Regions from separate parts of the Alteribacillus sp. JSM 102045 genome, predicted to be linked through region 1. Evidence: a T-box and tRNA genes for the amino acid it is inferred to sense, from the RefSeq annotation. Region 1 holds a T-box; the other holds one or more tRNA genes.
What was found. A T-box is a leader RNA that pairs with one kind of tRNA and senses whether it is charged. The one in region 1 lies ahead of ACE1TI_RS03600 (valine--tRNA ligase), so its partner is inferred to be a tRNA-Val.
Positions count from the first base shown of each region.

Region 1 (3,423 bases):
AGCGTTCCAAATTTTATTGGCAAAGTTCCAGTTGGCTTCGACTTTTTCCCAGTGGAAACGTAAGTCATTACCCGGTGTTGTTCCGGTCGCCAGGAAAAAGCGCAGGGCATCTGCTCCATATTTTTCAATAACATCCATTGGATCAACACCGTTACCAAGCGACTTACTCATTTTCCGGCCATCTGCATCACGAACCAGACCGTGAATTAATACATCGTTGAACGGACGCTTTCCGGTGAATTCAAGACCCTGGAAGATCATACGGGATACCCAGAAAAAGATAATGTCATAGCCCGTAACAAGAACATTCGTCGGATAGAACCGCTGAAAATCAGAAGAATTGGTATCCGGCCAGCCCATCGTAGAAAATGGCCATAGAGCGGAGCTGAACCATGTATCTAATACATCTTCATCCTGCTCCCAGTTTTGTGCATCTTTTGGCGCCTCATGGCCTACGTAAATCTCGCCTGTTTCTTTATGGTACCAGGCAGGTACACGGTGGCCCCACCAGAGCTGTCGGGAAATACACCAGTCCCGGATATTTTCCAGCCAGTGCAAATATGTTTTTTCAAAACGGTCCGGCACGAAATTTACTTTTCCTTCCTGCTTTTGCAGTTGTATTGCCTGCTCGGCCAGCGGTTTCATTTTTACAAACCATTGTGTGGAAAGATAAGGCTCTACTACGGCGCCACTCCGCTCTGAATGACCGACAGAGTGCATATGTTCTTCGATTTTAAAGAGAATGCCTTCTTCCTGGAGATCTTTTACGAGCTTCTTCCTGCACTCAAAACGATCCAGGCCTTGATACTTACCGGCGTTTTCATTCATTTTTCCGCCTTCATCCATTACAAGCACCCGTTCCAGTTCATGGCGGTTGCCCATTTCAAAGTCATTCGGATCATGAGCCGGCGTAATTTTCACCGCTCCTGAACCAAATTCCATATCGACATAATCATCAGCAATGATCTCCATTTCACGTCCAACTACAGGAAGAACCACAGTTTTGCCGATCAAGTGCTGGTAACGCTCATCATCCGGGTGAACGGCTACCGCTGTATCACCTAACATCGTTTCTGGACGGGTTGTTGCTACTTCTATGTGTCCGGAGCCGTCTTTTAACGGATATTTCATATGGTAAAAATGACCTTGAACATCTTTGTATTCTACTTCAATGTCAGATAGAGCCGTTTGTGTTGCCGGATCCCAGTTAATGATATATTCGCCTCGGTAAATCAATCCTTTATTGTACAGAGTGACAAATACCTCGCGCACAGCTTTGGAAAGCCCATCATCCAATGTAAAACGCTCTCTGGAATAGTCGAGGGACAAGCCTAATTTCGCCCATTGCTGACGGATAAAATCAGCATATTCTTCCTTCCACTCCCATGATTTTTCGAGAAATTTTTCACGGCCGAGATCATATCGGCTCTTACCTTCTTCTTTTAGTTTACCTTCCACCTTCGCCTGTGTTGCAATACCGGCGTGATCCATTCCCGGAAGCCAAAGCATATCATAGCCCTGCATACGCTTGGCGCGGGAAGTAATATCCTGCAGCGTTGTATCCCATGCATGACCGAGATGAAGACGCCCGGTTACATTTGGAGGAGGAATCACAATGGTATAGGGTTCTTTATCGCCTTCTCCTTCTGCTTTAAAAAATTCTCCATCCGTCCAAAACGGATACCATTTGGCTTCTGTGTCTTTCGGATCATACTTTGTCGGCATTGCTGTTTCTTGATTTGCCATCTTACACTCTCCTTTTTTCTGTTCCTTCGTCGGTATGTTTATTTAAGCAAAACATGCGGTGCTTCTTTGTTTTCGCAGGGTTCGGCTCTTCTCCTGGATGGTTCGATCCTCCATTCTCTTTTCCTGCTTGTTTCAACTCTTCTCTCTGATGATTCGGTTCTTATCCTGCTTGTTTCCGCTCTTTTCTCGCCTGGTTCAGCTCTCTTCCATCCGGTTCAGCTCTTCTACTGCTTTCTTCGGCTCTCTTTTTTTCTTCAGAACTTTAACTAAAAAACGGCACTTTTTTTGCTAAACAAAAAACCCCTCTTCATCTTTAAAGGACGAAGAGAGGATCGCGGTACCACCTTTATTCACGCAAAAGTAAACATTAGACATGCTTGCCTTGTGTGCACTTAAACGGATAACGGATCTACCGTCTTCCCCTACTTTTCATTCAAGGAAGCTGCTCGAGGGCGACCTTCCTTTCATTTAACCTGAAAAATCTCGCAGCCAAGGATTTTTCTCTCTGGACAGGCGGAAATGAAAGTACTCCTCCCTGTTTTCGCTTTATCTTGGTATATATAGTCACATTTTATACATCTATCGTTTTTTCGTCAAGAAGACATGCGGTCCCAGGCTTTAAAGAAATAAAAAAAAGGCAGAAACCCTGTATTTAATATCTGTACAAAAAGCCTCGGCATGCTATTCATATTTTCGTTCATATTAAAAAGGAATGACATAAAACGGATGGTGATAAAAATATGAGAATTATCAACTTTTTAAAACGAGGCAACACATCTTCAGCTATATCTGCGCTTGGAAATATTGTTTTAGCTACAATCAAAGGCTTTGCTGCTGCGATCAGCGGAAGCAGTGCTATGTTTGCTACTACCATGCATTCTTTGGCAGATGCCACCAATCAAGGTTTTGTTTTTTTCGGAAGCGCGCTCGCTGAGAAAGAGCCGACCAAACGGTTTCCAACAGGCTTTGGACGTGTTGTAAATCTCTTTGTTTTAGTGGCCGTTATTATTGTTGCCATCATGTCATATGAAACCATATTAACAGGCTGGGAAACGATCAAGGAGCCAAAAGCTTCTTCAAACTTTTGGTTGAATGTGATTATCCTTATGATATCTGTATTAATTGATGGTTTCGTATTAATCAAAGCCATGAAAGAAGTAGTGAAAGAATCCCATTCCAGTGCGACAGGTTTTCAAATTGTTCCGACCGCTTTTAAAAATATTCAATATGCAGCGCCGCCGACACGACTGGTTTTTTATGAAGATATTATTGCCACTTTTGGAGCCTTTCTTGCTTTGGTCTTTGTTGTTTTAGCTCATTTTACAGGATTATATGTTTTAGATGGAGTGGGCACCTTGTTTATTGGTTTACTGCTAGTTATCATTGCATTAAAACTCGGCTATGACAATACCGTTGGATTAATCGGTGTAGCAGCACCTAAAAAGGTGACGGACCGTATCGCCAGATTAATATTGGACCATAAGGACGTACAGGACATTCAAGCGATGAGAATCCTTCAAGAAGGCCGGCAATATCATGTAGAAAGTTATGTTGAATTGAGAAAAGGGCTTACTCTTGATCAGGCAGAGGATATTAAATTCCAGCTGCGTGAAAACATTTTAGACGATCCGGATATAGATGACGTGACGTTAGGAGTTATCGAAACAGATGAAGACC
Region 1 covers NZ_JBHFQG010000003.1:173,604-177,026, forward strand. Annotated here, with positions in the region: gene ACE1TI_RS03600 (valine--tRNA ligase) at 1-1,746, opposite strand, end outside; T-box leader at 2,060-2,297, opposite strand; gene ACE1TI_RS03605 (cation diffusion facilitator family transporter) at 2,487-3,423, shown strand, end outside.

Region 2 (3,423 bases), on a different contig from region 1:
AAAGAAAATATGCTGAAGAAAACAAACAAAGTCGTTTCAGACAGTGAAATCCGTTCCTGGGAAAATTCTTTGCCGGAGATGGCACGTGTTATCAGGGATGCCAATCTTACAAACGACTCTCATGTTTTGCTGGAATACAAGCTTCCATCTACCGAAAAGAGAATAGACTTTCTTATTACAGGCCACGATTCTAATGGAAGAGAAAATGTACTTATTATAAAGTTGAAGCAGTGGCAGCAGGCTGCATTGGCTGAAGGAGACGGTGTGGTGCATACATTTCTTGGCGGAAGGGAACGAGAAACCATTCACCCGTCCTACCAGGCCACTTCATATAGAAGATACCTTCAAAACTTTAATGAATCTCTTTATTCCAATACTTTTATCCAGATGCACTCCTGCGCTTATTTACATAATTACATTATGAATAAATCAGAGCCTCTGTTAAATGATCGATATCGAAAGTATTTAGCAGAATCTCCGTTATATTTTAAGTTTAACGATCGTGAATTAACGGAAAAAATAAAAAGCCACGTAGCAAATGGCAATGGCAGGGAGATTGCGGAAAAAATAGAAGAAGGAAAAATAAGGCCGTCCAAAAAGCTGGTTGAAACCGTAGGAACATTACTAAGCGGCAATGAAGAATTTGTTTTATTGGACGAGCAAAAAGTCGCTTATGAAAAAGTAGTTTCTATCTACAATCAATTTCGAAACCAAACAGATTTGAAGAAAGTAATACTAATTAAAGGCGGGCCTGGCACAGGAAAGTCTGTGATCGGTCTGCATTTAATGAGATATATGCTCGAAGCAGGCGCCAATATGGAATACATCACGCCGAACCAGGCATTCCGTGAAGTCCTTCGCAAAAAATTAATCGGCACCTCCGGCCGCGTAGAAGTAAGAGATCTCTTTAAAGGATCCGCCAATTATGTCAACACACCAGAAAGTCAATTTGATGTGCTGCTTTGCGATGAAGCGCACCGTTTAAAACAATTCGGGCATATGCAGAGAAAAATCGAGGGAGAAAATCAGGCAACCCAAATCATCCGCTCCTCCAAGCTAAGCGTCTTTTTTGTAGATGACAGCCAGGTCGTTTCAAGAAAGGACGTGGGCAGCTATGAAATGGTGAAGCAGGAAGCAGAAAAAGCAGGAGCGGATGTGCATACCTTGGAGCTGGAATCTCAATTTAGATGCTCTGGTTCGGGAAATTATATTTCCTGGATAGAACATTTGCTAAGCTTTGAAAATAATGAGGTAAAGCTAGAAGGTGACTTTGACTTTCAAGTGATAGACGATCCGCATCAATTAAAAAAAGAAATCGTGGATAAGAAAAACGGTAGATTAGTAGCCGGCTACGCCTGGGAATGGACAAAAAATAAAACCAGTAAAGAGTTAGATGCCATGGAACGACCCAAATAGAATAGACTGGGCCATCCACCCGGAATGCGAAAACCAGGTAGGCTGCATTCATACCGTCCAAGGCCTAGAGATGGATTATGTCGGAGTAATAATAGGTAAAGATTTAGGCTGTGACGAAGAAACAGATTCCATTATCGTGCGAAGAGAAGAATTCCATGACAGAGGAGCACGCCCGCGAAAACCCAAAAAGGGAGAAAGGGATCCCCTGTATGATATCGTACGCAACACTTACAAAACCCTGCTGACCAGAGGGAATGAAGGGCTGTTATTTATATTGCTGCGATAAAAAAATACACAATTATATAAAAAGCAGGCTGTAAGGCGGTTTCAACCGCCTTTTTAAGATCAATAGAAAAAATTTTTTAATGACGAGTATTGCAGATTTCTGATTCTAGCGCTATAATAAATAGTGTCGTAAAAACATATATTTAAATAATTGTTCCGTTAGCTCAGTTGGGAGAGCGCCACCTTGACAGGGTGGAGGTCACTGGTTCGAGCCCAGTACGGGACACCATACATAAGAATGCTAAACCCCTCGTGGTAGAGGGGTTTTTTGTTTTGAGTTTTACTATAATGAGTGGTAGATGTTATGAAAAACTAACCTTGTTGACCGTTTGTTGACCAAAGTTATGAATTTCTGATTTTCTTCTTTGAGAAAAGACCATTTCATTTGGCAGCTTCTAAAACATGGCCATACGTTACATAAGTAGAAGTTCTTTTTTTCATTCACATTAACCTTAACCGAAATTTTACAAAAAATATGTGAAAACTTAAAAAATATAACAAAACATGAGAATCCATTTAAATACACTAGCGTTGCAGGAAAATAAAATAAAAATGTCAAGCGAAATAACACATTTCTAATATTGTCAATATTGTGAATTATAACTACGAAATGCATAAAAAAACCTTATAATTAGAGAGTGGTAGTCCAGTCCAAATCTCTAACTATAAGGAGATAGCATGGACAATCATACCACAAAAACTGTATTTAAGAAATACATTCATCCATTAGAAACAAAGGTAGTACAAAAAATGATAGATTCTTCCAAGACCGATCGATATGTTAAAAAGTTGGATACTCTATCGTTTATGAAACTGTTCATTCTTGCCCAGTTGAAAGGTCTATCCAGTCTTAGACGTATTAGTGAAACGGTAAAACGCAATAAAATGGTGCAACAAGAAATAGGTTTAAAGAGTATTAGTAAATCTCAATGTAAAAATCAGAGTATTCCGAACAACTGATAAATGTCAAGGCAGGTACTAACCGGTGAATGATAATGAATGTATTGTTATTGTTGAAACAAATGAGGAAGAGTAGTTAAGAGCCGTTTCCAAAAATATCCTAACGAAATATATTAGAGAATATATATTTCTAGGATTTTCCTCTGTTTTATACATAAATATTATGGTTTCTCATAATACCATAGGCCCTACTACTGAATTGAGAGCGACAAAGAGTCAGGATGAAAACAAATGAAGCAGGATAAACGAAAGCACGCTCTCGGTTCAGGGGGCAAAAATACACACTTCACTTTTATCAGGCTGAGGGTGAAGCCAGCAAAAAAGACGTATTCTTCTCTATGAGAGGGTGCGTCTTTTTTTATTATTTATTCCCCATTTCCATAAAAATGAATGTTTGGTACGTTAAAGCAAAATGGAGGGGAATATGATTGAAAAAGCTCATAATGGCTCTTCTCAGTGTTATTCTTATTTTACAGCATACGAATTTACAGTACCACAAAAAAAAACTGAAGCATCATCATGCTATCCAGCTCACCAGTGTGTACACCCTATGCATTTACCTGATTCTTACGAGTACTCATACAAACAACCATATAGACGATCTGGCTCTTATTCAGGAGGAAATGTAATTTCAGGAGTTGGCTTAATAGGTGGGACTCCCTCAGCGGTAGCAAGTTTTCTAGGAGGTGCCGCTTATTCTTATAGAGAGATATTTCACGGTAATTTATCTTTTAAAAGTTATTACAAGAGGAGTCCAGTAGA
Region 2 covers NZ_JBHFQG010000021.1:352-3,774, reverse strand. Annotated here, with positions in the region: gene ACE1TI_RS14015 (DNA/RNA helicase domain-containing protein) at 1-1,416, shown strand, start outside; gene ACE1TI_RS21915 (DNA/RNA helicase domain-containing protein) at 1,394-1,702, shown strand; tRNA gene ACE1TI_RS14010 (tRNA-Val) at 1,855-1,930, shown strand; gene ACE1TI_RS14005 (DUF4372 domain-containing protein) at 2,380-2,661, shown strand; gene ACE1TI_RS14000 (hypothetical protein) at 3,086-3,423, shown strand, end outside.
Region 2: it encodes a tRNA-Val, which carries the amino acid that the T-box ahead of ACE1TI_RS03600 (valine--tRNA ligase) is inferred to sense. The anticodon was not compared.